3 regions of the Fictibacillus sp. b24 genome follow, and region 3 is predicted to be linked to each of the others. Evidence: riboswitches for the same ligand, from Rfam matches in the RefSeq annotation. Region 3 holds a riboswitch; each other region holds the start of a gene.
What was found. A riboswitch is a leader RNA that binds a small molecule or an ion and turns the genes downstream of it on or off. The one in region 3 is predicted to bind S-adenosylmethionine.
Positions count from the first base shown of each region.

Region 1: it holds a riboswitch for S-adenosylmethionine, as region 3 does, so the genes downstream of both, metK (methionine adenosyltransferase) here and QUF49_RS09400 (homocysteine synthase) in region 3, are expected to answer to the same signal.
Region 2: it holds a riboswitch for S-adenosylmethionine, as region 3 does, so the genes downstream of both, QUF49_RS14120 (MetQ/NlpA family ABC transporter substrate-binding protein) here and QUF49_RS09400 (homocysteine synthase) in region 3, are expected to answer to the same signal.

Region 1 is NZ_JAUCES010000005.1:1,117,476-1,127,805, reverse strand. Features, by position in the region: gene QUF49_RS05705 (tetraprenyl-beta-curcumene synthase family protein) at 1-559, opposite strand, end outside; gene QUF49_RS05700 (alpha/beta hydrolase) at 588-1,388, opposite strand; gene QUF49_RS05695 (gamma carbonic anhydrase family protein) at 1,474-1,992, shown strand; gene QUF49_RS05690 (VOC family protein) at 1,982-2,365, opposite strand; gene QUF49_RS05685 (spore coat associated protein CotJA) at 2,495-2,716, shown strand; gene QUF49_RS05680 (spore coat protein CotJB) at 2,758-2,985, shown strand; gene cotJC (spore coat protein CotJC) at 3,007-3,576, shown strand; gene QUF49_RS05670 (phosphatase PAP2 family protein) at 3,696-4,247, shown strand; gene QUF49_RS05665 (glycosyltransferase family 4 protein) at 4,262-5,419, shown strand; gene metK (methionine adenosyltransferase) at 5,706-6,911, opposite strand; SAM riboswitch class I at 7,074-7,204, opposite strand; gene pckA (phosphoenolpyruvate carboxykinase (ATP)) at 7,468-9,051, shown strand; gene QUF49_RS05650 (MFS transporter) at 9,186-10,330, shown strand, end outside.
Region 2 is NZ_JAUCES010000005.1:2,716,596-2,726,925, reverse strand. Features, by position in the region: gene QUF49_RS14150 (bifunctional metallophosphatase/5'-nucleotidase) at 1-1,354, shown strand, start outside; gene QUF49_RS14145 (class I SAM-dependent methyltransferase) at 1,332-1,889, shown strand; gene QUF49_RS14140 (hypothetical protein) at 2,016-2,528, shown strand; gene QUF49_RS14135 (Ger(x)C family spore germination protein) at 2,873-3,952, opposite strand; gene QUF49_RS14130 (GerAB/ArcD/ProY family transporter) at 3,945-5,039, opposite strand; gene QUF49_RS14125 (spore germination protein) at 5,055-6,563, opposite strand; SAM riboswitch class I at 6,798-6,914, shown strand; gene QUF49_RS14120 (MetQ/NlpA family ABC transporter substrate-binding protein) at 7,042-7,866, shown strand; gene modA (molybdate ABC transporter substrate-binding protein) at 8,028-8,822, shown strand; gene modB (molybdate ABC transporter permease subunit) at 8,823-9,479, shown strand; gene QUF49_RS14105 (hypothetical protein) at 9,484-10,059, opposite strand; gene QUF49_RS14100 (DUF3626 domain-containing protein) at 10,187-10,330, shown strand, end outside.
Region 3 is NZ_JAUCES010000005.1:1,804,395-1,814,724, reverse strand. Features, by position in the region: gene QUF49_RS09410 (DUF2292 domain-containing protein) at 1-13, opposite strand, end outside; SAM riboswitch class I at 140-244, opposite strand; gene QUF49_RS09405 (sulfite exporter TauE/SafE family protein) at 457-1,353, shown strand; SAM riboswitch class I at 1,396-1,500, shown strand; gene QUF49_RS09400 (homocysteine synthase) at 1,621-2,940, shown strand; gene QUF49_RS09395 (hypothetical protein) at 3,038-3,214, opposite strand; gene QUF49_RS09390 (GntR family transcriptional regulator) at 3,407-4,138, shown strand; gene gntK (gluconokinase) at 4,182-5,720, shown strand; gene QUF49_RS09380 (GntP family permease) at 5,739-7,085, shown strand; gene QUF49_RS09375 (P1 family peptidase) at 7,363-8,424, opposite strand; gene QUF49_RS09370 (LVIVD repeat-containing protein) at 8,542-9,906, opposite strand; gene QUF49_RS09365 (LysE/ArgO family amino acid transporter) at 10,067-10,330, opposite strand, start outside.

The sequences.
Region 1 (10,330 bases), 690 kb from region 3:
TGATCAGACGAGGCTCTCTTTCCTGTACGACTACATGTTTATGTACTTGAAGGTCACAATAAATCTGGGCAAGTCCAATCAGTTCACTCGCAATATTCGGATAAGCCTTCATGTCTGATAGTACATTTTGGCAAGTCGCTACAAGCTCATTTAAATAACCGCCATCATCTTGCTCTTCTCTGTATCGATAATAGTTTGTAGGAATGGTTCCTGGACTAAGTGCATGAAACATACTTTCATGCAGCGCTCTAAAATCTTTCTCATTGAGTGAAGTACTTCGATCACAAAGATTATCCAAATAATCACTTATTGTTTGGTAAGCCACCACAAATTCAATGGCTTTTCGGCGATGCTTTCCTGCAAGAAGCGTAAGGATCGCTCCTCCTTCACAATGAAACATTTTATCTGAGATACTGCTCACTGCTTGCTTTCTTAATTCTGGATTTGGAATGTGTTCAGCTTTTTCATGCCAATCCTTAAGCAACTGACCAACAGCCGGAAAAATGTGAGTATAAACGGAATACATCAATCCCCAAGGGTGAACCGGAATTTTGTTCATAAGATGGCTCCTTTTACTTAATCTTTCTTTACCTTTTTCCTTTATTGACCTCACTATGCAACAATAAAAATCTTTTTACATAATCGAACACTTTATCTCTCTCAGGTTCGTTCAGCACTTCATGATAAAGAGACGGAAATTCTTTATACCATTTTTCTTCTAAATGAATGCCATTAAACCACTGTCTTACCATTTCTTTGTCCACGATTAAATCATCACCAGCTTGCAATAGCAGCAATGGTACATTCGGAAAACGCTTGTGTTGATCAAAAGCATATTTTATGGAAGAGATTAATTCCCGATACCATCTGACAGAAACTTTTTTGACGATCAGTTTATCTTCTTTATCACGTATTCGAATTTCTTCGTTTCGTGTAGCACTTCCTTCCGGTAAATTGGTTGCTAGTCTAATACCTGGAGCCAATTTGTTAAGAAGTAAAGAAACGGCTTCTTTACCTCTGGAAGGGTACTGAACTAGCCCTAAACATGGAGATGATAAAATGACTGCTTCTATGTTAAGCCTTTTTTCCATCAGCGTCCGAATCACTGCTAATCCACCCATGCTGTGGCCTAAAATATAGACGGGAAGTCCCAGCTGCTCTGCTTCGATAAACCAGCTTTCTATTGTGTGGATATATTCGTTGAACGTATCGATGTGACCTCTTCTCCTAGTTGTTGTTCCTTGACCAGGAAGATCACCAGATACACAATGAAAACCGGCTTCATTCAATTGTTTAATTACCCAATCATATCTGCCATGATGTTCATTTGCTCCATGAACGACAACAATCGACCCTATTGCATCCTTATCCGTTTTCCAAGTCCACAAATTTCTCCACCCTCTTTTCTATTCATAGAACTTAATGATTTGCTAAACTGTAAGTAATAAAAAAATGTAAATAGGAGTGTATATGATGATTTATCCCTACGGTGACAAACAACCTAAGATTTCAGAAACGGCTTTCATTGCAGATTATGTGACCATAACTGGCGATGTTCAAATCGGTGAATACTCTTCCATATGGTTTAATACATCAATCCGCGGAGATGTATCCCCGACCATCATTGGAAACTATGTAAACGTTCAAGATAACTCGGTCCTTCATCAAAGTCCAAACCGGACCCTTCACTTAAAAGATGGGGTAACCGTCGGACATAGTGTCATATTGCACAGCTGTACGGTTGAAGAAAATGCACTGATTGGTATGGGTTCCCTCGTTTTAGACGGTGCTCATATAGGAAAAGGAGCCTTTATCGGTGCAGGCAGCCTTGTGCCGCCAGGAAAAAAGATCCCCCCTAACACCCTTGCTTTCGGAAGACCAGCTAAAGTCATTAGAGAATTAACGGAAGAAGATATTGCGGATATGGATCGGATCCGACGTGAATATTATGAGAAAGGTCAGTATTATAAGTCAATGCAGTCTAAACGTTAAATTCAATCAAGTTACCGTCAGGATCACTTACAAAGACTTGGTGCCAATCCGTTTTATTATTCGGCTTATTTACATAAGGAATATTATGTACATCTAAGATTTTTAACAGCTTGTCCATATCCGTAACTCTTACCGCAAAGTGACCATCTCTGCTGTCAATCTCAGTGGTACCTCTTCTAGCCTTCCCTTTAGGATGAACAATTAAGTGAAGCTGCGTGTTCCCGATATCATACCAGACGCCTGGAAAATCGAATGAAGGGCGTTTTTTGTTTTGTTTGAAACCGAGAATTCCTTCGTAAAAATAAAGAGATTCTTTTAAATTCGTAACTAACAAGGATACGTGGTGTATGCCTGAATACATGTGATTTTTCACCTCATCTACCTTCATGTTTTGTCCATAAGTTTAACACAGAATTAAACAATTTGAGATTAATTCGTACTGTCCCCTTTACCGCATGAATACCTATAATAAAAAGTTAACTTTATGAAAGGAAGGTATCACATGGACAGAAGCTCAAATCAAAAATCATATGTGCCATACCATAGCCCGTATGACCCGTGCCCTCCGATTGGGAAGAAGTATTACTCGACTCCGCCTAATTTATATATGGGGTTTCAGCCATACAACCTTCCCCAATATTCACCTAAGGAGGCTTTGCAAAAGGGTACACTTTGGCCAGCCTTTTACGATTATTACGAAAATCCATATGAAAGAAGGAGGTAGTTTCTGTGCAGCCAACTTTACCTCAAGAGTTCTATCAATGGATGGAGGAACTTCAAGCTGTTGATTTTGTTCTTGTTGAGCTTACTCTGTACCTAGATACACATCCACAAGATCAATCAGCGGTTCAGCAATTCAATCAATTTGCTAAACAGAGAAAACAAATTAAACGAGCGATCGAGTCAAAATACGGTCCGCTTCAACAATACGGAAACAGCTATTCTGGTATGCCCTGGAACTGGAGCGATGGACCATGGCCATGGCAGATATAGAAAAATAGGAGGTACGCTTGAATGTGGGTATATGAAAAGAAATTGCAATATCCTGTAAAAGTAACTTCATGTAATCCGACTCTTGCTAAATACTTAATCGAACAATATGGTGGTGCAGACGGAGAGCTCGCAGCTGCACTCCGCTATTTAAATCAGCGGTATACGATACCTGATAAAGTAATCGGGCTGCTAACAGATATCGGTACTGAAGAGTTTGCACATCTCGAGATGATTGCCACGATGATCTATAAACTGACAAAAGATGCTACTCCTGAACAATTAAAAGCTGCTGGGATTGCAGATCACTACGTTAATCACGACAGTGCACTGTTTTATCATAATGCAGCAGGTGTACCTTTTACCGCAAGCTACATAGCTGCCAAAGGGGATCCCATAGCCGATTTATATGAAGACATTGCAGCAGAAGAAAAAGCACGCGCAACCTATCAATGGATTATTAATATGTCTGATGACCCTGACCTTAATGACTCACTTCGCTTCTTGAGAGAGAGGGAGATTATTCACTCACAGCGTTTCCGTGAGGCAGTTGAAATATTAAAAGAAGAGCGTGACAGAAAAATATTTTTTTAAACCATCCTCGATGCAGGATGGTTTTTTTATAATAAATTCATACTGTCTTCATGTTCTCCTTACAATTGCCTTATATGATTAAATTAACAAACAAAACGAGAGGCAAGGGGGATATCTTTATGACAAAAGTAATTGATTGGCTTTATGAAAAAGAGTGTACATTTTTCCGGCTCATCAATGGAAGACTGCACAGGGATTCAATGGACCATTTCTTTCACTTATGGACACATCTTGGTGGTGCAACAGCTACCATATCTACAAGTATCTTGCTTCTGTTATTTCTCCCTATGCATTTAAAATCTTGGGGAATCGTTTGTATGCTTTCACTAATGATTAGCCACATTCCTGTTGCCATCTCTAAAAAAATGTATCCTCGAAAGCGGCCTTATTTAAGTCTTCCCGATACGAACATCGGCAACAACCCGCTAAAGGATCATTCATTTCCGTCTGGTCACACTACAGCTATCTTTTCAATCGTTACACCATTAATATTACTAAATCCGTTTCTGGGTATTTTCTTATTAGTCGCTGCACTTTTAGTAGCCATTTCTCGCATGTACTTAGGTCTGCACTATCCTTCTGATGTTCTTGCAGGAATGATTTTAGGAATCAGTTCCAGCTTCTTTTCTTTGTTTTTAGTAAATAGCTTTATCTTGCCTTACTTCTTATAAAAGGAGATGAGAAAATGAAGCTCGCTCTCTTTTCAGATACGTTCTACCCTCAAATTAATGGTGTTGCACGTACTTTAAAAAGACTTACTGATTACATGGAGAAGAATGATGTTGAATATAAAGTGATCATGCCCTCATTAGATGAGCTTCCTAAAATGGAATGTGATCAATATTATGCAATGAAAAGCCTGCCACTCTTTCTATACCCTGAGTGCAGGCTTGCCATTCCCCAACTGCGTGCGTTGAATAGTGAATTGAATAAATTTAATCCAGACCTCCTTCATATAGCTACTCCTTTTACTATTGGTCTATTTGGAATGCGTTACGGCAGGAAAGAGAACATTCCCATGGTCGCCTCTTATCACACCCATTTTGACCGTTACCTTGCATACTACCATCTTGAATTTCTATCACCCTTACTTTGGCGGTACCTTCAATGGTTTCATAGACACTTTGAAAAAAACTTTGTTCCAAGTCAAGAAACACGACAAATTCTGCACAGCAAAAGTTTTAAAAACGTAGAAATATGGTCAAGAGGAGTTGACTGTGCTATGTTCACACCTCATAAGCATGACACTTTCGTTCGAGAAAAATATAAGATCACAGAGAAGTATATCTTCTTGTATGTAGGAAGACTGGCTCCGGAAAAAGATTTAGAGATTCTGCATGAAATGATCAATAAACTGCCACCTGCATTAAGAGAAAATGTTCACTGGCTTATTGTTGGCGACGGTCCTAGCAGACACATTGTTGATCAATGGGAAAAAGAACACCTTAATGTAACATGTGCAGGCTATCTATCTGGTGAAGACCTTGCCGGTGTATATGCGGCAGCTGACCTTTTTGTATTTCCTTCTTCAACAGAAACATTCGGCAATGTTGTTTTAGAAGCAGCTGCATCTGGTTTGCCTGCGATTGTATCTAATCGTGGTGGTGTAAAAGAAATCGTTCAAGATGGGCTTACAGGAAGGATTTGTGAAGCTGGAAACGCAGAATCTTTCATACAGAACACAGTATCCATGTTGGATGACCCTCTGCTCTTACAATCTATGAAATTAAAAGCACGGAATTATGCGCTGACTCAATCTTGGTCAGTCATTTTTGGAAACCTGTTCATGCAATATGAAGAAGTTGCTTACAGACAAAACAAAAGCAAAACCATTATTGCTTAAAAAGAACCTATAAAACGAAGGATTACTCATTTTGAGGGAGTAAATCCTTTTTTTTGTGCTCTTCACTTGACGGTAATAGAGTCTGTTTATCGTTTATTGAGTCTAATTACAAATAATTGAGTCTAATTTTACTTTATTGAGTCTAAATACTAAATAATGAGTCTAATTTTACTTTATTGAGTCTAAATACTAAATAATGAGTCTTTCTTCAAATTTCGACACTTCTGCATGCATGAAAGCATAAAAAAACAGACTCCCTATAGAGGAAGTCTGTCTCATCATATCATTAAATATTAGCTTGTTTTTTAAGCTCTTCTGCTTTATCTGTTTTCTCCCAAGGAAGTTCAACATCTGTACGGCCAAAGTGACCATATGCAGCAGTTTGCTTGTAAATCGGACGACGAAGATCAAGCATCTTGATGATTCCAGCAGGACGTAGATCGAAGTTGTTGCGAACTAGTTCTACAAGAACTTCTTCAGATACTTTACCTGTTTCGAATGTGTTTACAGCGATTGATACCGGTTGAGCAACACCGATTGCATATGCAAGCTGAACTTCAACTTTGTCAGCAAGACCAGATGCAACGATGTTCTTCGCAACATAACGAGCAGCGTATGCAGCAGAACGGTCAACTTTTGTAGCATCCTTACCAGAGAATGCACCGCCACCGTGACGAGCATATCCACCGTAAGTATCAACAATGATCTTACGGCCAGTAAGACCAGCGTCACCTTGAGGTCCACCGATTACGAAACGGCCTGTTGGGTTGATAAAGTATTTTGTGTTTTCATCGATTAATTCAGCAGGAACAACTGGCTTGATTACTTTTTCTTTCACGTCTCTTTGAATTTCTTCAAGCGTGTTTTCCGGGTGATGCTGAGTAGAAATTACAATTGTATCAATACGAACGGGTTTATCGTTCTCATCATATTCAACTGTTACTTGAGTTTTTCCATCTGGACGCAAGTAAGGAATTTCTTCAGACTTACGAACTTCTGTAAGACGGCGAGATAATTTATGAGCTAGTGAGATTGGAAGAGGCATAAGCTCTTCTGTTTCGTTACAAGCAAATCCGAACATTAGACCTTGGTCACCTGCACCGATTGCTTCGATCTCAGCATCTGTCATTGAACCTTCTCTAGCTTCTAGAGCTTGGTCTACACCCATAGCGATATCAGCAGATTGCTCATCGATAGAAGTTAGTACTGCACACGTTTCAGAATCGAAACCATATTTCGCACGGTCATAACCGATTTCTTTAATTGTCTCACGAACTACTTTTGGGATATCTACATAAGTAGAAGTTGTGATCTCACCTGCAACAAGTACTAGACCTGTAGTTACAGATGTTTCACATGCTACACGAGCATTTGCATCATTGGCTAAAATTTCATCTAAAATCGCATCTGAGATTTGGTCACAGATCTTATCTGGATGTCCTTCTGTAACGGATTCAGATGTAAATAAACGACGACTAACTTTTTTGGACAAGTTAATATCCTCCCTTTAACTGCTTTCAGTATGATACGGTACTTTATTCTTATCTATTTTGCACAGTTTATGTTCTTTACTTGAAAAAGGCATAAAAAAAGCCCTTCCCTGTTTCACATACATTCACGAGGGAAAAGGTTTATAAATCCAAATGCCTTCAACCTCTTATTGTCCAAGGTTATTTTCACCTTGCAGGTTAGCACCTTTTCATTTCGAGTGGATCGTAATTCACCACTTTCATGTCGGTTGCTGGGTTTCATAGGGCCTGTCCCTCCACCTACTCAGAATAAGAGTAGCCGTTCTCGAAATATGATAGCGCAATGGTACACCTATGTCAATAGAAAACACTAGGAATATCAATAACTTTTGAGTGCTGAGATGTTATTGTTGAAAGCGTTTTTAATATGATGGATAATACTCGTTGAATTATGATCTTTTTTTGTGAAGTACGAACTTTTTTGATGCGCTTTCATAAAATAGTATACATTATTTAATTTAATGTGTTATACTAATTTTCGAATATATCACTCTAGGATAAAGGATGGTACTGTCTGATATGAATACTTTGGAATTTACGACAACCCTAAATGATCTTGTGACCCGTGGAACAACTCACCAGAACTTACCTGTTCCGGTTTTAGTAGAAAAATCTCTTAAGCGCAAAGAGGGCATCCTGACATCCACAGGAGCACTTCAAGCTACTACGGGGAAATACACAGGCCGTTCCCCTGAGGATAAATTTATCGTTGAAGACGCTTCTGTTAAAGATTCAATTGATTGGGGAAAAGTAAATAAGCCATTTTCACCTGAAAACTTTGATAAATTATACAAAAAAGTACTTCAATACTTAGGCAGCAAAGAGGAATTATTCGTATTCAAAGGGTTTGCTGGTGCAGACCGTGAGTATCGTCTTCCTATTCAAGTTATTAACGAGTACGCTTGGCATAACTTGTTTGCTCATCAAATGTTCGTACGCCCGAACCAAGATGAGCTGGCTGCACACGAATCACAATTCACGGTAGTTTCAGCACCTGGATTCCAAGCAAATCCAGCTGAAGATGGAACAAATTCCGAAACATTTATCATCATATCCTTCGAGAAACGCATCGTACTTATCGGTGGTACAGAATATGCCGGTGAGATTAAGAAATCCGTTTTCTCAGTTATGAATTTCATGCTTCCTGAAAAAGGGATTCTTTCTATGCATTGTTCAGCAAACGTTGGAAATGAAGGGGACGTTGCACTTTTCTTTGGTCTTTCTGGAACTGGAAAGACTACACTTTCCGCAGATCCAAACCGCCGTTTGATCGGTGATGATGAACACGGATGGGCTAACACAGGGGTCTTCAACATTGAGGGCGGATGTTACGCAAAAACAATCGATCTATCTAAAGAAAAAGAGCCGCAAATTTGGAATGCGATTCGTTTTGGAAGCGTACTAGAAAATGTCATGATCGATCCAGATTCCAGAGTAGCTGATTACAAGGACTCTACATTAACAGAAAATACACGAGCAGCTTATCCAGTAGATGCGATTCCAAATATTATTCAACCAAGTGTTGCAGGCCATCCGAACACGATCATCTTCTTAACGGCTGATGCATTCGGAGTATTGCCTCCAATCAGCAAACTAACTAAAGAACAAGCGATGTACCATTTCTTGTCTGGCTACACAAGTAAACTTGCTGGAACTGAAAGAGGTGTAACATCACCACAAGCAACGTTCTCTACTTGCTTCGGTGCACCTTTCCTTCCATTACCAGCAACAGTTTACGCTGAAATGCTTGGAAAGAAAATTGATCAGCACAATGTGCAAGTGTACCTCGTTAACACTGGCTGGTCTGGTGGAGAGTACGGTGTTGGAAGTCGTATGAACTTAGGACACACACGTGCAATGGTGCAGGCAGCATTAGAAGGTGAGCTAGCTTCTGTTGAAACCGTTGTAGATCCTATCTTCGGCCTTCATATCCCAACACATTGTCCTGGTGTACCTGATCAAGTTCTTCAACCGAAGAAAACTTGGGCAGACCAAGATCAATATGATGTGAAAGCAAAAGAACTTGCTGCTAAATTTAAAGCGAACTTCGAAAAGTTCAATTCCGTGTCATCTGAGATTTCACAAGCTGGACCATTGGTATAATAACAAAAAACAGCCTCCCTGTGTAATGAGGGGGCTGTTTTTTTGTATTTATTGGAAAGTTTTTATTGTAAAATGACATCGGTGTCGATTATAATAGTGACATGGATGTCAATTATATTTTAGGGGCTGATGAATTGGAACAATCTTCAGAAAAACTGCTTCAAAACAAACCGTATCGTTTTTTAATTTCTGCACAGTTAATTTCGAACCTTGGCGACTGGCTCTCTATCCTGGCCATTTTTACTCTTGTAGGGCTAAAATGGAATGCAACACCACTTGAAATTTCTTTGATTGTTTTGTCCCTCGCTATTCCCATGACATTATTAGGACCGATCTCTGGAGTTTTTGCTGATCGTTTAGAAAGAAAATACGTCATGATCGCATCTGATATCGCAAGAGGATTTGTCATTATGGGCTTGATTTTTGCAGATCAATTATGGCACATCTATACGTTATTATTCTTACTTGGGGTATGTTCTTCTATATTTAATCCCGCAAAAAACGGAAAACTTAAGGAAATCGTACCAAATCGGCATATGCAGCAAGCGGCATCTATAAGCTCATTGATTGAAAATGGCACAAAAATTATCGGTCCCGCATTAAGTGGTTTTCTTCTTGTGCTTTGGGATATTAAAATCATCTTTGTCATTGACTCGTTATCATTCTTTCTTTCTGCTCTTCTATTATTTAAAGTCCCAGTCAATCATTCCAAACTCCTCACTTCATCGACAGAAAATAAAGCTTCACAAAGTTTTACAAAAGAATTGAAAGATGGTTTTTTGTTTATAAGATCTGTTCCTTTCATTTTTTACGGAACAATATTAATGGCCGTGATGATGTTTGTGCTGCAGATGGCAGACTCACAGTTTGTTGTTTTATTTAGAGAACTTAAAGAAGTTTCCTCAAGCCTGATTGGAACAGTTATGGCAGCTTCAGGTGCTGGGTTTATTATTTCTGGTCTTTTACTAAGCAAGATCGAGGTAAAGAAAGCAGTGAACAGTATGATAGGCGGTTGTTTCATATTAGGAGCAGGTTTCGGAAGCATTGCTTTACTTACTTATTTCAACTTGCCGCTCCCCTTTGTATGGGCGTCTATCTTGGCCTGCATCGGCTCATTGGGAGCAGGATTCGTCTTTATTCCGTTTCAGTCAACCGTTATGAAGGAAACACCTTCTGAAATGAGCGGACGGACACTTGGCACAATCGGCAGCATCATGATGTTTTCGAGTTTGACAGGACCTCTCGCAGGTGGAATTCTAGGAAACTATTTAGGCGTCGT
Region 2 (10,330 bases), 910 kb from region 3:
TCTTATTAAGCAGCATAAAGACGAGCATACCCTTCTGCTTGAAGCTGGGGATTTTGCGGATTTTAAAAGTATTGAATTGCAGGGGACAAGAGGGATTGCAGCTGTTGAATTATTAGAGGCTGTTGGCTATGACGCGATAACCGTGGGCAATAACGAGATGTTTAACGGTGTGGATACACTTCAGCATATGGCTACGAAAAGCTCCGTTCCGTTTATTAGCAACAATCTTTTTAGAAGGGATACGACAAAAATTCAGGGTGTTCATCAAAGTGTTATTTTACATAAAAACGGACTGCGAATCTTGATTACAGGTGCATCGCCTGATCTTGGCGCATTTAACGAAGGACTAGGCGTACATAATGAGAATTATATTATTGCGATAGCAAATGAAATGGAAAAAAACCGCGGGAACTATGATTTGTGCATCCTGCTTAACCATGTTGGAACGGTGGCAGACCTCGATCTCGCTAAAGAAATTGATGGCATTGATGTTATCGTTTCTTCTCATGACCACCAGCTGTTTTCTGAAGCGAAAATTGTGAATGAAACATTCATCGTGAGCGCAGGGAACTATGGCGAGCACATTGGCGTGCTGGAGATTGAAGTGGACGGGGAAAGTAAGAAGCTTCTTCATTCTGCGGTCTTCAGCACGAAGGATATTGAAGCAGACAAAGAGATTACAAAAATTTTAGAAGTAAATAGAGAAAAAGCGATCGAGAAGTTGAGAAAGCCTCTTTATGCTGTGGACCAGCCCCTTTGGCACGATGTGATAGCGGAGAATCCAATCACCAACTTAATCGCAGACGGTTTGAAGGACATGATGAATACGGACTTAGGTCTAATCAACAGTGGAATCGTAAACGCTGGTGTCTTTCAATACGTGTCCGATAAAAAGTTAATTGAAGTGTGTCCTTCGCCACTTAACCCAACTTCATTCGAGATTCAAGGAAAGTACATTTGGATGGCAATTCAACAGTCACTCGACGTACAGCATTGTTTGCTTGATGGCAGGGGTCCTGGTTTTCGCGGGAAATACGTCGGAGGACTTCATGTCTCAGGTGCGACAGTCGTACATGATAGCGGACGAGTTCTTGAGATTAAATTGGGTGACACTCCGCTTGAAGAGGAAAAATGGTATACGGTGGCAACCTCTGATTATTTGCAGCGCGGATCAGGCTATCCATCTCTTGCAAACAATAAAAACGAGTTTTATCGACCAGAAGAAATAAAAGAAGTGATTAAAATCTATGCCAACAAGCAGGAGTTTGTACAACGTGCCTTTGTGACGAGATTAACAGAACATCAGCAATCTGTGGAGGTGGGAAATCTCGATGACAACTTCACAACCTATTAAAATTGTGATTGGTGCTGGCGTTTACAATAACAATCCAGGCTGGCTTCACACACAGGAAGAGGAACTGAATCTGCTTGATGAGAGCAAGTGGGAGGAAAGGTTTGAGAGAAATTCAATCTCTGCCATTCTCGCAGAGCACGTATGGGAGCATCTAACATTCGAAGAGGGAGTACAGGCTGCTAAAATTTGTTATGACTTTTTGAAACCTTCTGGCTACATTCGCTGTGCGGTTCCTGACGGTTTTTTTCGAGATGATGAGTATCAGAGCATGGTACAGATTGGTGGTCCTGGACCCCTTGATCATCCAGCTAGCAGCCATAAGATTGTTCATACTTACCAAACGTTACAGAAGCTCTTTGCGAAAGCGGGGTTTGATGTTCAGTTGTTGGAATACTTTGATGAGCATGGTGATTTTCATGATCATGAATGGGACGGAAAAGACGGTGTAATTTTCCGCTCAAAACACTACGATCCGAGAAATCAGGGCGGAAGTCTCAAGTTTCCTTCACTGATTGTGGATGCTATAAAACGCTAACTTTTACAAAAAAAACGAGCATCCTGTAACGGAAATCAACCACTTCCAAAAGCAACAAATTTTTTTCCAAATCAGCCTAAATAAAATAATGACGTTGTTCATATATGTTAACAAGGGGGGTTACGTATGGAGAAGTGTGTGTATTTCAATGATTCCTTTTTCTCTTCAGGAAGAACAGATATTTATAATGGTTCCCAAGAAAAGCTAGGTGAACTTGATTTGAAAAGTGCATTCTCTTCAAGTGTGAATGTGGAGAATGAAAAAGGAGAGGTCGTTGTTGAAGGTGCCTTTCCGTTTTTTTCGAGCAGATGGATCATCACCCAGGCTGATGGGACGGAATTGGGTGAGGTGAAGTCTTCATTTGCATTTTTTTCAAAGCGTTATCGATACTCAACCAATGACCATACGTACGAAATTGAGTCCCCTGCCTTTTCAAAAGAATACACCATCCTTGATGACAATAAGGCGGAAGTGGCGACCTTCAAAAAAGTAAGCGGCTTCTTTCAATCAGCAGCATATGAATTAATGAATCATTCGGATGTATTGCGAACAGAAGAACTGATCGCCGTTGTTATGGGCGTTAACGCGATTGAAAAACGCAAACAATCTAGTGCAGGCGGCGTGAATGGAGGGGCTTAACCTCCGCTTTATTATAAATTGATGTAAAAAAGAAGCTTTCACTCTGATGATGCGCATTTTAGAGTGATTGCTTCTTTTTTAGTCCATTATTGTACGCTCGAAAAAAACACTTTGAGGAAATGTTCGTTTTAAACGAACACATATATTTACACTTGCTCTCCCTCAACTTATTTCCAAGGTAAATAGAAATAATTCCGGGTATAGAATAAATAATTCCGCGGATAGCCTCAATATATCCGTGTATAAAATAATTTATCCGTTTTTCGACACGAATCAACAATTGCCATCGTCCTAAATAACGAGGACGAAGCGGTATAAATCATCATACAATCTCAGTCAACATTCTACTCCGTAATCCCAGCCTGAACGATTTCCACTTTTACTTTTACGTTGATTGGGATATCGGGATATTGTTTTTCCCACTGCTCAAAATTAAATCCTCTCCTTCGGCTCCGCGCCAGATCGCCTAAGCCGATGGGATCTACGTTCCACTTTTGGAGCTTATCAACCATTTTGTTAATTTTCTCACTCATTTCTTTTTCAGTTGCCCGTTCAAGCTGTTCGACAAGAGGTGGTTTACTGACAGGGATTTTCGGTGCTTCACTTATACGCCCTTTAATTTTAACCACGATGTCGATTGCAGGAGAATTTCTAACATTTTTAAAATGGTACTCTGCTTTTGACGAGATGTTTTGAATAGTGAAGAAACGATCTTTGGTAAATTTCACTTCATAAATCCCTTTTTCAAACGATTCCATCATCAGCTTAAGCATAAAGGAATCTTCAAGGTTAAGTTGACCAACCATCTTATCATCTTTTAAGATCGCGGTTCCTTTCAACCTGATACGATCGCCTTGTTTTTCTAATAACGGCAAGTTAGGATCCATTCCTTTTCCGTAAAAGGTGTACAAGAAACGGTGAAGATTGGAATCTGGGATATTAGAAAGCATATTTTGCTGTAAAAGCTGGAACAGGTATTTGGAAGGTGTTTCACTTAGTGGGTACTTCTGATCCAACAGCGGTTTCGTACTTCCCTGAACGACAGCCAAGTATAGATCACGTCCTAAAGCAGGATCACGTTGAAGGGTATCTACCAAATTATAGATTCCTTTTTCCGCTAAACGATTATCATACAATGCAACTTCTAAACGGCCGACTTGAAAAGGCTTTGGCGATTCGGCTTGTTCGAGAGCTCTCGCCATTTTACTCGTATGTGTTATTGTAGTAAACACTTGAGAAATCGGCGGTACATCTTCTCCACTTTGAGGAATGGCGACCATCGCGTTTAATTTAACTTTGTTTTTAGAGTGATAATCATAGCCGACCGCTGATACGAGCTGGATGTCTTCTAGAATTCGTTTACTCGGAAAACAACCTGTGAGTAAAACTATTGAAAAGATAATGACAAGATATTTTTTAACCATGTTTTGTTTTCCTCGCTTTTGTCAAAATAAGCTGGATCACAAAAAGGAACGGAATGTAGAAGTACAGAATGTAAAAGCCAATATTAGAAACACTGCTGTTCAGAATGTCAACCTGCTGCCGATCGATGACAAGGATACATGAAATAAAGACGACTAAAAGTAATGCTCGTAACGCACTTTTTTGTTTGATTTTATATAATCGCTGTAGTCCGCGGCTGACAGACCACAACCCGATACATATGTTGGGCAAGATAACGAAAAGCCAGAGTGCGATTCCTGCATATTCAAAACGCTGTGCAAAGGGAAGGTCCACGATTTTCCAAAGAGTGAGTGTTGCCCAGATTGTATGCTGCAGCTGCTCTTGGTTGTAATAAACAAACGAAACGAATATGGTGATAAAATAGGTGAACACCGTAAAAAGATTGCCAAAGTGTGCCCATTTTTGAGACTTTTCTGGTTGTTTCAGAAACGGCAGGTACAGTAAGATCATTTCAAATCCTAAGTAATTAAGAGTAACGCCTTTCGTTGCCGCTAAGATCTCAGTGATCGAATGATCAAAAATAGGCAAAAGATTTGTATAATGAGCATCTTTAAGAGCGTAATATTTTAATAAAAATAGAGGCAGTGTTATGAAAAATCCTAACACCGAAAGTCCAGCAACAACTCGTATACCCCCGACTACAAATGAATAGGCAAGCACCAAAAAGAGGATGGAGATTACCTCCGTCCCGAGCTCTGGGAACATCCAGATTTGAATCACTTCGATATAAGTTCTTAGAATGGTTATAACTGTTGAGATGAAATACAGCAGCAATAGAAAACTTAGCAGACCCCCAACCCATCTTCCGAACAAATTACGATGAACCCCAATAATATCAGTATTCTCTTTTAAAAGAATGCGATAAATCATCCAAATGATGATGTTGAATGATAAGCCTCCAAGCACAACTGCGATCCAGGCGTCATGACCTGCAGATTTTGCAATGTAACGCTCGAAGCCAAGGATACCGACACCAACCTGCATCGTAGTGACCAAGTAAAACACCATATAGGGTGATATCTGTTTGTTTTCACTAATCTGAGACATACATACCCCTCTTTTTTAGTCCTCTATATCATGCTTTTCATTTGCGCGCTTCTTATTCATCCTTTTTTTATCGCTAGGTCTTAATGAGTCTGGACGGTTGAATTGTGAACTGAACGGCATACGAATGAGCGCATCTTTCAAATCGTTCGTACGCAGCGGATAAAGTGGCGCTATATAAGGCCTGCCAAGTGAAGTTAATTTCAACAGATGAGCCAAGATAAAAGCAAAGCAAATTGTTACACCAAGTACACCTAAAAATTGAGCAAACAATAAAAAGGGAAAGCGCAGCAGACGGATCGTGTTACTCATCTGATAAACAGGTGTTGTAAAAGATGCGAGGGCGGCTAACGCGACAATGATCAAGAGAACATTACTCGTGAGTCCAGCTTGAACAGCAGCAGTTCCGATAACGATACCGCCTACGATCCCGATCGTCTGACCGACTTTAGTTGGCAGTCTCGCTCCTGCCTCGCGCAGCAGTTCGATTGAAAGTTCTAATACCATTGCCTCAAGGATAGGCGGAAAAGGTATATCATTTCGTGACGCCACAAGTGTCGCCAACAAATTTTCAGGAATCATCTCATAATGAAACGTTAAAACCGCGACATAAAGCGGTGTGGATAATACGGAAAACATGACTGCCATCAAACGGATCAAACGAAAAGCGGAAGCTAATACCCAGTTTAGGAAGTAGTCTTCAAAGGCTGAGAAAAACTCAACGATTGTTGTTGGTCCTGTCAGTGCATGTGGTGAACCGTCCGCCATTATTGCGACTTTTCCTTCCGCCAGTACACTCGCCACACGATCAGGACGTTCTGTGTCAATCAGCTGTGGAAAAGGTGAGTTTCCATTGTCTGAAATCATTTGGTTGATAAAAGAGCTGTCTACTACATGATCATATTCAATATCATTGACTCGTTGGATTGCCGTATTTACATTTTCACGATCAGCGATTCCATCTATGTAGATAATGGCAACTCTTGTTTTCGTGAGTTTACCAACGCGCACCTCTTTAACTATAAACTCTGGAATCGGCAGTCTTTTTCGTATGAGATTCAAGTTCGTATCGAGTGATTCTACGAATGCTTCTTTAGGACCAACTACGCTGAACTCGGTTTCTGGAATCGAAATTTGCCTATTTTCTGTTGAAAGACTGGGTATCAACAGACACTCTGTATCCTCTTTATTCATCTGTAAAAGAATAAAGCCTTCTGTTACCTTGTTTGCGATATCACGAACATCATTCGTTTTTACTATGCCATCTAAAGGCAAGTGTTTCTGTACATCATCTAGATTTTTAAGGGGAAGATCTGTGATATAAGGTAATAAATCTCGGTGAACAAATTCTGGGTTTACGAGAGTTTTATAATATGAGATATAAAATGTGCTCGCAGATGATTGTTTAACGGTTGAAAAGTCGGCAGAAGCACTTAATTTTTGCATCAACTCTTGAAAAGTTAAAGAATCTTGATTATTGGTCTGTTTTTGTTCTGGCTGTTTTTTCTTTTTCTTAAAAAAGTTCACGTGCGGCACCCACTCGTTTTTGAAGTAAGTTATTTTCCTAGCATTTCCTCTGGATTTAATAATATTCTTTGTGTGCGAGGTTGTCGGTTTTATCTCCCTTAAGAGAAAAGGTGAGTGAATTGCCATTGCTGCAACGCCAGAATTAAGAAACACAAGGAGTTCAGAATAATTCGAAAAAAGTGTTTGACATTACATGGATTTCCTGTAATAATACAAAGTAATTTGATATGAACACTCTTATTAAGAGCAGGTGGAGGGAATTAGCCCTATGAAACCCGGCAACCATTCGTACTGAATAGTCAGTATGAAAACGGTGCTAAATCTAACAGCGGTCACGCTGAGAGATGAGAGGAAATCGGATCTTTTTTCGAGAAGCCTTCTGTCTCTTTTATGAGCTCAGAAGGCTTTTTGCATGCTGCCTCTTGAAGAGTTTTTATCAAATAAAAATATAGAGAACTAGAGGATAGGGGATTAGATCATGAAAAGAATCATTCAAGTTTTACTCGCAAGTTTGGCAGTGTTTGTGTTAACAGCTTGTGGATCATCAGCAGCAAATGGCGGGGAGAAAACCGAAAAGCTCGTCGTTGGGGCATCGAACGTACCGCATGCTGAAATCTTAGAAGAAGCAAAACCGCTTTTAAAAGAAAAAGGAATTGACCTAGAAATCGTAAAATTCCAAGATTACATTCTGCCGAACAAATCACTTTATGAAAAAGAAATCGATGCGAACTACTTTCAGCACATTCCATATTTAACACAGCAGGTGAAAGACAATCCAAAGTACAAGTTTGAAAACGCAGGTGCTGTTCACCTCGAGCCGATGGGAGTATATTCGAAAAGACATAAGTCATTGAAGGATCTTCCGAATGGCGCGAAAATTATCTTAAGTAACTCAGTAGCTGAGCACGGTCGAATTCTTTCCATTTTTGAAGCAGAAGGACTAATCAAGCTTAAAGAAGGAAAAGGCTATGAAGCGCAGCTAAGCGATATTGTAGAAAATCCGAAGAACTTAGAATTTGTGGCAGACATTGACCCAGGCCTTTTAACGAAGGCATATGAACACGATGAAGGCGATGCGATTGTGATCAACACAAACTTTGCGATTGATGCTGATCTGAATCCAAAAAAAGATTCTATCGCACTAGAAGGGTCTGAATCACCATTTGCGAACATCATCACGGTTCGTGAAGGAGACAAAGATAAAAAAGCGATCAAAGCTTTGCTTGAAGTGCTTCACTCTAAAGAGATCACAGACTTTATCGACAAAGAGTATAAAGGGTCTGTACTTGCCGTTACAGAATAAGAGAAGAAGAAGCTGTCACGAAGGGGAATCGTCCTTCATGGCGGCTTCTTTTATTTGAAATTTAATTTACGCAAACGAAAGCAAGTACAATAGAAGAGTTTCCGCTAATGCTTTGCTATAATCAAATGTAATCAGACATTGCTGTGGAAGGAAGAAATGAAGTGAGAAGAAGGTATCATATGATGATTTGCCTAACGATGCTCATCGTACTTTTAACGGCATGCGGAGGACAGGGGCAAGATCAATCGAACAAACAAAAAACACAAGACAGAGTTGAACTTACCATATCAGCTGCAGCTAGTTTGCAGTATGTGTTAAATGAAATCGCAGCCGTCTATGAAAAAGAACATCCGAATGTAAAGATTACATATAACTTTGGAGCATCAGGAGCACTGCAGCAGCAGATCGCACAAGGTGCACCTGTTGATCTGTTCTTCTCAGCAGCAGAAGATAAATATGATGAACTTGTAAAAGAGGGATTCATCGAGGGAAACTCAGGAACAGATCTTTTGCGTAACGAATTGGTGCTAATCGTTTCAACCAACTCAAAAATAAATGGGTTTGGGGATTTACCGAAAGCCGACCGAATATCAATCGGAACGCCAGTGTCTGTGCCAGCTGGAACGTATGCGAAAGAAACGCTTGAAAGCTTAAATCTATGGAACGAGATCGAAAAGAAAATGGTCTATGCCAAAGATGTGCGTCAAGTATTAACCTATGTAGAAACGGGAAACGTAGACGCTGGAATTGTTTATAAAACAGATGCCGTGATCTCGGATAAAGTGAAAATTGCAGCAACCGCAAGCGAGCAAACGCATTCACCTATCGTCTACCCCGTAGGCGTAACTAAAGAAAGTTCACATCAGAAAGAAGCCAAGGAGTTTTATGAATTTCTGAAAAAAGAAGAGTCGATCAAAGTCTTTGAAGACAATGGTTTTAAGCGGGTAGAAAATTAGATGGCTATCGACTTTTGGTCACCAGTCAAACTGTCGTTAGGAATTGCACTAGTTGCGGCAATCCTCGTAATCGCTGCAGGCTTATTTTTTGGACGGATGATGGCTCACAAAAAATTTAAAGGGAAATCTATTGTTGAAACGTTCTTTTTACTGCCTTTAGTGCTGCCGCCTACGGTAGTTGGTTTTCTTCTGATTGTTTTATTCGGGAGAAATGGTCCAGGCGGGCAACTCATACAATGGTTATTTCACCAACCAATCATGTTTACATGGTGGGCCGCAGTAATCGCGTCTTCGGTTGTTGCATTTCCTCTCATGTATCAATCGGCAAAATCGGGTTTCGAGTCCATTGACGGAGATATTGAGAATGCGGCACGTGTAGATGGAGCGAATGAATGGCATGTTTTTATGAGGATATCCATTCCTTTAGCACTTAGGGCCATCGTATCCGGTGCCATATTAAGTTTTGCCCGAGCTTTGGGAGAATTCGGTGCAACACTCATGTTTGCGGGGAATATACCCGGAAAAACGCAAACGGTATCTACCGCAATCTACATGGCGATCGACTCTGGCAACATGGATCTCGCCTGGATGTGGGTAGCGAGTGTTGTTGGAATTTCTTTCTTAATGTTAATTGCTGTAAATCGAGTAAGGGCTTGATTCTCTATTGTTGCTCACTTAATACCTCTATCGCTACTGCATACTTGCTTCTAGGCAGGTAGGCTAGCTTTAGAGGTTTATTTTTATACTTCTCTATAAAACTGGATCTTAGAATAGATTGTTGAGCAAAATGAAGAGTTGTTCCCTGTATTGTAATGGTTGCCACATAATCTCTGCCGTTTTTCGAACCATCGTACGTAATATTAGAGGGTATACCTTCAACACTTTGAAATTTCTCATGATCATAAGCTGTTTTATCTCTAAAAAGCTGAACAGCGGTATGGGCAAAAACAATTGAACAAATGAGCGTACCAGCAATCAGTAAAGGAACGAAAATCTTTTCAATCACTTTCTCCATCTTATAATGAACTAGGAAGATGGACATAAAAAGTGAAAAGATCGACCCTCCTAGCCAGTAAAGGCCTTCAGATAATACGAGGTGCTCATGATATATAGAATTCGACAAAAATAAACTAACTATCGCAACAATCATTAGAAAAAGCATCGTTATAAGAGTAATTGTCTTTGGAGTACGAAAGCTTCTTGTTCTTGTCATACTTCGCTTTCTTGCCTTTTCCATGTTTTATCACTCCTTATCTTGAATATATTCGTTCCAGAATTCGCCCTATTCCTTTTAAAAAAAATCAAAGGATATAACAAAAACGTGACGAATAGCTGTATAAATCATTAAAGGGGAACCGTTATTTATGAAACTATCTCGTTCGCAAAATGCAGCTATCCAGTTCTTTGAGGAATATGCTAAAAACCATAAAGATGAAGCATGTGAGTCAATCAAACACATTCTAAAGATGGCGAATATCCCAGTCCAATTATATGAAGACGCTGTTTTG
Region 3 (10,330 bases):
GCATTTTTTGCAGCTGAGGAAGAAAATCGTTTGCACTATTTTCGTTCGCCACTCCACTGCCTCCCTTTTTAAATCAAATATCTCTTACAAAAACAAAAAAACCTTCCCATTTCGGAAAGATAGTGGAGGTAAACGTATTACCTTATCTTCCAAAATGTAAAAACATTCTGCTGGAGTTAGCACCTTACGATCGCAGGTTGCCGGGTTTCATCGGGCCAGATCCCTTCACCACTCTTGATAAGAGTTTAATTTTTAAAAATCATATCACATCTGAAGGGGATATCAAGACCTATTTTTTAATTTTTCTTTTTTTACAAAATATTTAAACAAACAGTTGACATTTTGTCTTTTTGGAACATATAGTAATAACTAAAATTTCATCCGCATCGCTGATCGGAAAACCGAAGGCTCTTAACATCACTTGTTAAGGGCCTTTTTATTTTGAGGAGGAAAAGTATGAAAAAGTTAATCGTATTAGCTTTAATCGGACTTGCTGCACAGTTGATTGATGGTTCACTTGGAATGGCATATGGAGTAACTTCAACATCTTTGTTATTAGTAGCAGGGATTGCCCCTGCGGCTGCCTCGGCATCTGTCCATCTAGCAGAAGTCGTTACAACGGCAGCATCAGGAATTTCTCACATTAAGTTTGGAAATGTTGATCGCCAGGTTGTACTTCGTTTAATCCTGCCTGGTTCTATCGGTGCTTTTATAGGAGCATGTTTTTTAAGCAGCCTTCCTGGAGATGTAGTAAAGCCCTATATTTCAATCTTTCTTATTTTGCTGGGTGTCTATATTCTGTATCGTTTTCTTTTTAAGCTTGGTGAAAAACGAGCAGCCGCGAGTAAGCCTTTTACAAAAAAACAACTTCTGCCGCTTGGTTTGTTAGCAGGATTTTTAGATGCTACAGGCGGTGGCGGATGGGGTCCTGTCACAACTCCAGTCCTTATGGCAAAGCAGGATATGAAAACAAGAAAAGTGATTGGTTCTGTCGATACGAGTGAGTTCGCTGTAGCAGTGTCTGCTTCCATCGGTTTCTTTATTTCGCTAGGCTGGGAACAAGTCGAATGGCTTTGGGTAGGAGCCCTAATGGCTGGCGGAGTAATTGCAGCTCCAATTGCAGCTTGGCTTGTCCGCTTGATCCCTTCACATATCTTAGGCGTTCTAGTGGGAGGATTAATCATCATCACCAATATTCGAACACTCCTTCTTACAGTTGGACTGTCTTCCGATACTATGTTCTCAATCTACTTTGTTCTTGCTGCCTTTTGGGCTGTTGGGATTATCTATGCTGTAAAAAGCAATCCTGAAAATAAAAATCCGAAATTTTTAAAAAATTCTGTTGACTATTGATTATGAGCTATGTATTATAAATCTTAATTCAATATTCAAATCTTCTTATCCAGAGAGGCGGAGGGACTGACCCTATGAAGCCCGGCAACCAGCGTACACGCATGGTGCTAATTTCAGCAGAACAATTAACGTTCTGAAAGATGAGACTTCGATCGTGTGAAATCATCGGGACCTCTTCTTTTGGAAGAGGTCTTTTTTGTTGGATAAGTTGAAACTGAATTTAAATTGAATGCTAAAAAATTTAAAATGCTGAGGAGAGATTTGAAAATGAGCGACCAAACTAAAAGCGAAGCAAGACAGTATGGATTTGAAACCATTTCACTGCATGAAGGACAAAAAGTAGATCCAACGACAGGTGCTCGAGCCGTTCCGATCTATCAAACCACATCCTATCAGTTCAACTCTACAGAACATGCGGCTAACTTATTTGCATTAAAAGAGTTCGGGAACATCTACACGCGTTTGATGAATCCGACGCAAGATGCATTTGAGCAAACAATCGCTAAACTTGAAGGTGGTGTTGGTGCACTTGCCCTTGCGTCTGGTCAGGCTGCCATCACAAATGCCATCTTCAATATCGCAGGTTCCGGTGATGAGATTGTTGCATCCACTTCCCTTTATGGCGGGACGTATAATCTTTTCTCTGTAACGCTTCCAAAACTCGGTATCCAAACAAATTTTGCTGAGATCGATAATCTTCAATCGCTTAAAGATGCGATTACGGAAAAAACAAAAGCAGTCTACATTGAGACGATCGGAAATCCCAAAATTGATGTAGCCGATATTCAAGCAATTGCTGACATTGCACATGATGCGGGAGTTCCACTTATTGTAGATAACACACTGGCTACTCCTTACCTATGCCGTCCGATCGAACATGGAGCAGATATCGTTGTTCACTCCGCAACGAAATTTATTGGCGGTCACGGAACATCAGTCGGTGGTGTAATCATAGACTCTGGAAAATTTGACTGGAGCAACGGTAAGTTTCCAGGTCTGACAGAGCCAGATCCAAGCTATAAAGGAATCGTGTACACGGAAGCATTCGGTCCGCTTGCGTATATTTTAAAAGCTCGCGTGCAGCTGCTGCGTGACTTAGGATCTTCCATAGCACCGTTCAACTCGTTCTTATTCATCCAAGGGCTAGAAACGCTAGCTCTTCGTATTGAAAGACACGTAGAAAATACATTAAAAGTAGCAAAGTTCTTAGAAAACCATCCATCCGTTGACTGGGTCAATTATGCGGGCTTACCGAGCAGTCCTTATTATGAACTCGCTCAAAAATACTTGCCAAAAGGAGCGGGTGCAATTCTTACGTTTGGTGTTAAAGGCGGTGTTGAGGAAGGTAAAAAATTAATTGAAAATGTCAGCATCTTCTCTCACCTTGCAAATGTTGGAGATTCTAAATCGCTGATTATCCATCCTGCGAGTACAACACACCAGCAATTATCAGAAGAAGAACAAAGAAAATCAGGTGTTTCACCCGAGTTAATTCGTCTTTCAATCGGTATAGAGACAGTGGATGACCTTATCTATGATCTTGATCACGCACTGAAAGCGATCGCTCTTTCCCCGAGTGGATTGTAATGTTAGAACAGCTCAGAGCATCTTTGCTCTGAGCTGTTTTAATTAAGAATAGTAGGTATACTTCTTTAACTATTATTATAAAACTACTTTTTACCATTCATCGGTCAACGGATTTTACGGTACGTGTTCTCCTATCTATTACACGTTCGCCGATAAAAGTGCTGTGACCACCTGTGAAGTAGTCGATTCCACCTGTACATTCTCCGTGACCACCTGTAAAGTAATCATTTTCACCGGTAGATCCAGCGTGACCACCTGAAACTCTAAAATCCATACCACCGAGAATCCTTCCTTTACAACCGTAGTACTTCTTTTCCCACGTTTACAATCATCATCTTCACCTAAAGCGAACTAGCATCCACATTTTGATTCATAACACTTAAAAATAAAGCGCTTGCATTTTCATAAGCATGTACTATAATACTTGTATACAAGTATACTCGTTCTATTAAAGGAGGTTATTTTATTGAACGAATCAAAGGATTCTCTTTATCCTGCAAAATGGTTATCTAAAGCCTCAACTGGTGAGCGTGTAACATGCGAGCTAAGAATGCGAATCATTTCCGGGCTGATTGAAAGCGGTACCATACTCTCTGAAAATAAATTAGCTGCTGAATATAATGTAAGCCGCTCACCTATTCGTGAAGCGTTAAAGGTTCTTGCAAGCGAAAATCTTATTCGATTAGAACGCATGGGTGCAGTTGTCACTGGAATAACAGAAAAAGAAGTTGAAGAAATATACGATGTACGATTGATGATCGAGACATTTGTTTTTGAACGTCTTGTTAAAAAGGACACTACGGAATTAGTGACAGAGCTCAACAAGATTTTAGAAATGATGCAAATTGCTATGAAATACAAAGACGCGGATGAGTTCGCCTTTCAGGATGTCTTATTTCATGAAACAATCATTCGCGCTATCGATCATTCCTACATTACGATGATCTGGAATAACACAAAACCAGTAATGGAAAGTTTCATTTTATTATCAATGCGCATGCATTTTAATGAAAAGTACGATGATCTTTCCCGTATCATGAAAAACCATGAACTTTATATCGATGCCATCTCTTCAAAAAACAGAGACGTCATGATTCAATCACTGCATCAAAACTTTGATGATGTACAAGGAAAAGTAGATGATCTATGGATGTCACAACAAATGCTATCAAGAGCAAGGGAGCAAGAAAAGGAGTAAACAAATGTTAGATATCGACGGTACACAGCAAAGAAAAAGCTATATGGTAGGAGTCGACATCGGTACCACAAGTACGAAGGCTGTTATGTTTAGTGAAAATGGTGAGGTGATTGCACAAGAAAATATCGGTTACCCGCTTCATACTCCTGATATTTCAACAGCTGTTCAAGATCCAGAACAAATTTTCCAAACAGTTTTGCAAACCCTTACAAATGTTGTAAATCAGTCAAAATGTTCACCTGAAGAGATTTTGTTTATCTCATTTAGCAGTGCCATGCATAGCGTTATTGCGATGGATCATAACGATCAGCCATTAACACCTTGCATTACATGGGCAGATAATCGAAGTGAAGCTTGGGCTAGGAAGATAAAAGAAGAACTGAATGGTCATGAAATATACAAAGTAACGGGTACACCGATTCATCCGATGAGTCCATTAAGCAAAATCTCATGGATTGTAAATGAACAACCTGAAATTGCTGCCAATGCTAAAAAATATATAGGAATTAAAGAGTACATTTTCAAAAAGTTGTTTAATGAATATGTTGTTGATCATTCTTTAGCTTCGGCGATGGGTTTAATGAACTTAAAAAAGTTGGATTGGGATGAAGAGGCCTTAAAAATCGCAGGTATCACACGTGATCAACTCTCTAACTTAGTCCCTACAACTGCTGTTTTCACAAATTGTCATTTAGATTTAGCGAAACAGATTGGTATAAATCCAGAGACACCATTTATTATTGGAGCCAGTGATGGTGTATTATCTAACCTTGGAGTCAATGCGATTGGCAAAGGTGAAATTGCTGTCACGATTGGTACAAGCGGTGCCATTCGAACTATTATTGACCAGCCGCAGACAGACGAAAAAGGCAGAATCTTTTGCTATGCTCTAACCGAAAACCATTGGGTAATCGGCGGGCCTGTTAACAATGGGGGCGTTGTCCTACGGTGGATTAGAGATGAATTTGCAGCATCGGAATTAGAAACAGCAAAACGATTAGGAATCGATCCTTACGAAATTCTAACCAAGATTGCTGAACGCGTGAGACCTGGTGCTGATGGATTGCTATTCCATCCTTACCTTGCTGGAGAACGTGCTCCATTATGGAATTCAGATGTACGAGGTTCATTTTTCGGACTAACCCTTTCTCATAAAAAAGAACATATGATACGAGCTGCCTTAGAAGGTGTGATCTACAATTTATACACTGTGTTCTTAGCATTAGTAGAATGCATGGATGAGCCTGTAACCCGTATCCAAGCAACTGGCGGGTTCGCACGTTCGGAGATTTGGCGTCAAATGATGTCAGACATATTTGATACAGAAGTGACTGTACCCGAAGTTTTTGAGAGTTCCTGTTTAGGAGCATGTATTTTAGGGTTATATGCTACAGGAAAAATAGAGTCATTTGAAGCCGCTTCTGAAATGATTGGCAGTACTTTTAAACACACACCTAATGCAGAAGCCGTAAAAGAGTATAGAGAATTATTACCGATCTTTATTAGTTTATCTAGAAAACTAGAAGAAGATTATACACGTATTGCAGTTTATCAAAGAAGCTTAAGCAATAAAGAAAAATAACATCAGGAGGATTTTATCATGCCCTTATTTATTGTAGCTTGTGGAATTTTAGCGTTATTGCTATTAATCATGTATTTCAAATTAAACACGTTTATTTCATTAATCATCGTTTCTTTTGGTGTCGCGTTAGCGCTTGGAATGCCGCTTGGCGAAATTGTTAAATCGATTGAGGCGGGATTAGGCGGAACACTCGGTCATCTGGCGTTAATCTTTGGTCTTGGTGCCATGTTAGGTAAATTAATTGCTGATGCCGGCGGTGCACAACGAATTGCCATTACTTTAATTGAGAAATTTGGAGAGAAAAAAATTCAATGGGCGATCGTTGTTGCTTCATTCATTATCGGTATTGCCCTATTTTTTGAAGTAGGTTTAGTATTATTGATTCCAATCGTATTCGCGATTTCAAAACAATTACGCGTTTCTATTCTTTATCTCGGTATTCCAATGGTAGCTGCTTTATCTGTTACTCATGGATTCTTGCCTCCTCACCCAGGACCAACCGTAATTGCGGGCGAATTTGGTGCTAACATTGGTGAAGTGCTGCTTTACGGTTTCATTATTGCGATTCCAACTGTTATTCTAGCAGGACCAGTATTTACGAAGATCGCTAAAAAAATTGTTCCGGATTCATTTAATAAAACCGGTAATATTGCATCATTAGGTGAACAAAAAGTATTTAAATTAGAAGACACACCTTCATTTGGTATCTCTGTATTTACGGCAATGCTTCCCGTTATCTTAATGTCTATCGCAACCATTATTACCTTGGTTCAAAACACAATGGGAATCGCGGATAGCAAAACATTTGAAATCGTACGTTTTGTAGGTGATGCTTCTACTTCCATGTTGATCTCATTATTAGTAGCCATCTATACAATGGGACTAGCAAGAAATATCCCGATCAAAACCGTTATGGATTCATGTACAACAGCGATTACACACATCGGTATGATGCTTCTAATTATTGGGGGCGGTGGTGCTTTCAAACAAGTTCTGATTAACGGTGGTGTTGGTAACTATGTAGCTGATTTATTTAAAGACACTACCTTTTCACCCATTCTACTTGCATGGATGATTGCAGCCATCCTTCGTATATCTTTAGGTTCTGCAACCGTTGCAGCTTTAACTACTGCAGGGCTCGTGATTCCATTGCTGGGCCAAACTGATGTTAATCTAGCGTTAGTTGTACTTGCAACAGGAGCTGGTAGTTTAATAGCCTCACATGTCAATGATGCAGGTTTCTGGATGTTCAAAGAATACTTTGGTTTAAGTATGAAAGAAACGTTTGCGACTTGGACGTTGCTAGAAACCATTATTTCAGTAGCCGGATTAGGATTTATCTTATTACTGAGTTTGTTTGTATAAGGATATTTGAAAGTAGTTGATTTCCGTTCCAGGTGCTCGCTTTCCGCGGGGCAGGCGGTGAGCCACATTCTTAACGTTTCACTTCTAAGTGTCTCACCTGCCCGCCTGTCCCGCAGGAGTCTCACACCTTGCACTCCGATCAACTAGTCAAAGAAGTAAATAAACAAAAAGATTTAAAAGCTACAATCCTTTAGTAAACAGCCTTGTATAGAAAATATTTTTAGCCCTATCAGATCATATTTCTGATAGGGCTTTTATTAAGCTAAAATTGCCTTCACTATAACTGCATATCAAATTCCTTCAATAAATCTTTGAAAGCAGGTCGTTCATTTCCATCTCTGCCTATAACATGGGTAGCTGTGATTAATGAATTTAACACAGCTTCTTCAACCGCTTCCCCAACTGCTCGAAATGCAATATCCATATCTTCTTCATGAATTGTTGGAATCGTTAAACAGTCAGCGGATTTATCATGTGGTATTTTAGTAGCGGTAGAAAAACCAATAACCACTTCCCCGCTTCCATGGGTTATGATTGATCCTGTTCTGGACAAACCTGCTACAGATCTTTTTATTATTCGGTTAAGCTGCCGTTCAGAAACAGTAAGATCGGTTGCCACAATAACCATCACTGAGCCCTTATCTTTTTCTTCCCACGACTTAAGAAGAGCCTCTTTCAATTCCAGACCGATAGCTCGTCCCTTTATCATCAGATCACTCAGAATACCAAAATTAGAAAGCACAAGTACACCGATTGTATAATCTCCATGATCTAATGGTATACGCCTTGATGACGTACCGATTCCACCTTTTAAAGAATAACAAAGCATACCTGTTCCAGCACCAACACTGCCTTCTAAAAACTCAGTTGAAGCATTTTGCAAAGCTTGAAATACATGTTCTTTTTTTACGTGTTGTCCTCTAATATCATTCAGCAGCATGTCATTACATTCTCCAACGATTGGGTTCACGGTACCCGTTGTTCTGCCAATCTCAGGGTTGTTCTCTAGCATATATTGAAAGAGTGCGTCAGCGGCTGTTCCGATACTTAACGTGTTGGTAAGGAGAATAGGTGTTTCAAGCACACCCAATTCCTCCATTTGAATGGTTCCCATCGTTTTCCCAAAACCATTAATAACATGGCTGGAAGCAATTAGTTTTTCTTTAAACGTATTTCCTTGGTGTGGCACGATTGCTGTTACACCTGTCTGCATATCCCCTTCACTTAACGTTACATGTCCGACAGTAACCCCCTCAACATCAGTTATTGAGTTCAAGGTCCCTGCTTCCATTCGTCCAATCACTACACCAAAATCTCGTAATCTCATTTGTTTATTCATATGACAGTTCACTCTCTTCATATTATCTGTAAACAGCTTACACTTAGTTCTAAAAATTTGCATACAAAAAGCCCAATTTCAATGAATTGGACTTTTGTTATCTTTCATCTTGTTTATTTATTGCTCCCCGTTTGTAAGTTTAAGAACTTTTAATCCTGTTCCCATATCTGAAGCATAGACATAGTTACCTGCTACATCAACACCCCAGATGTTTGATTTTTCAGGGATATATTTACCGAGTTCTACAGGATTGCTAGGGTCTGTAATATCAACTGAACGGACACCTCCGCCATAATGTGAAAGGTACAGCGTATTGCCATGTACTTTCGGATCGTGAACAGTGTTTGCAAACGTCACTCCATATTGAACATCGTCAACAAGTTCTGTTTTAAACTCACTTAATAGCTTAGGATTTGTCTTGTCCTTAATATCAAAAATACGTGTATAGCCGTAAGATTGTTCATAGCCTGCTTTTGTTGGATTATACACTTCACGCGTTTCGATCAACACATTTCCGCCTTTTGCAAGAGCAGCAGAGTGAGCAGATCCTTGCTGTGTTGAACTAAATGTAGTTCTTCCTAAATAAGTTGGGTTTTCTGGATTCTCCAAATCAAGTACGATTGTACCTAGGTCCCAGAAAGACAGATAAGCTGTTTTACCGTTTACATCAGCCATCGTACTGTGGTTGAATACAGCACGCTGCTTGCCATTCGAATCTGTCCAGTTATAGCCGTCAAAATCCTCAGGCACTTCTGGTAAGTCACGTGGATCAAACTGATAAATCGTTTGTGGTGAAGCTGGGTTGCTCACATCAACCATTTGGAAGTCCTTTTGCTCTCCATGTGTATAATAATCAGCGTATGGATTTGCAGTCAGAACATATGGTTTGCCACCTTGCTCGGTCAGATACAGTTCATGTGTTCCTGTAACACGTTTATCAAGCTCCCAGAAGCCAAGTTTTTTCGGCTGGTATGGATTTGTTACGTCATATAAAAGAAAACCTCCAACAGAGTTTTCTGCTTTGCGATTAAGCTGCTGAACGGATACAACGGCTAAATCACCTTTAAAGTGTTTCGTGTTCACACGTTTCACAATTACTTTTTCTTGCCATGTACCTGGAATATCATCTGCGAAAGCGGCTACTTCTTTAGGATTTGATGGATCCTTAACATCCCAAACACGAACGCCGCCTTCACCACCACTTTTCGTATGTGTGCCTGTATAGGCGAAACCATTATGTACATAAACGTCAGCTGTGTTATTCTGTTTGCCGTCTTTTTCTTTGATTTGAACAGCTGCTACTTCCCTCCAGTTAAAACTTTGAGATCCTTCAATCGTTGATTCAATGGCTTCATAACCAGGACCCGTTCCTTTTTCAATAATATCCGATCCTAATTCATCATGAGCTAAAACAAATGAACCGATACTCCCAATACTTAATGCAGTTGCAAGACTAAGACTTAATACAAATTTTCTGTTCATATGTACCTCCCAGTGATTTTAGTTCGCTACTGAATTAAATTATTACAAAATTCAGCAAATTAACCTAGAGTCAAAGGAAGGATTTAACAATTTGTGTTTTTTAGTATTTTTAAGTAGAAAGTTGCATCTCAACGTTTCAGAGGATGCTTAAAGAACTAGATTATTTAAAGATAATAGTTGCTAGGTATATGGCAATACCCCAAATAATGATTGCTGATCCTTTATTAATTAGACTTAAGATGGTTCCCCCAGTGTCTATTCTCCCAATGGTTCTTCCCGCTAATGCCAATCCTATAAACCAGATCCATGAAACTGCGACACAAGATAGTGTGAACATTAGCCTTTCAGATCCTGAATAGGCGAGTGAACTCGTACCTATCACACCAATGGTATCTAAAATAGCGTGCGGATTTAAAAGGGATAC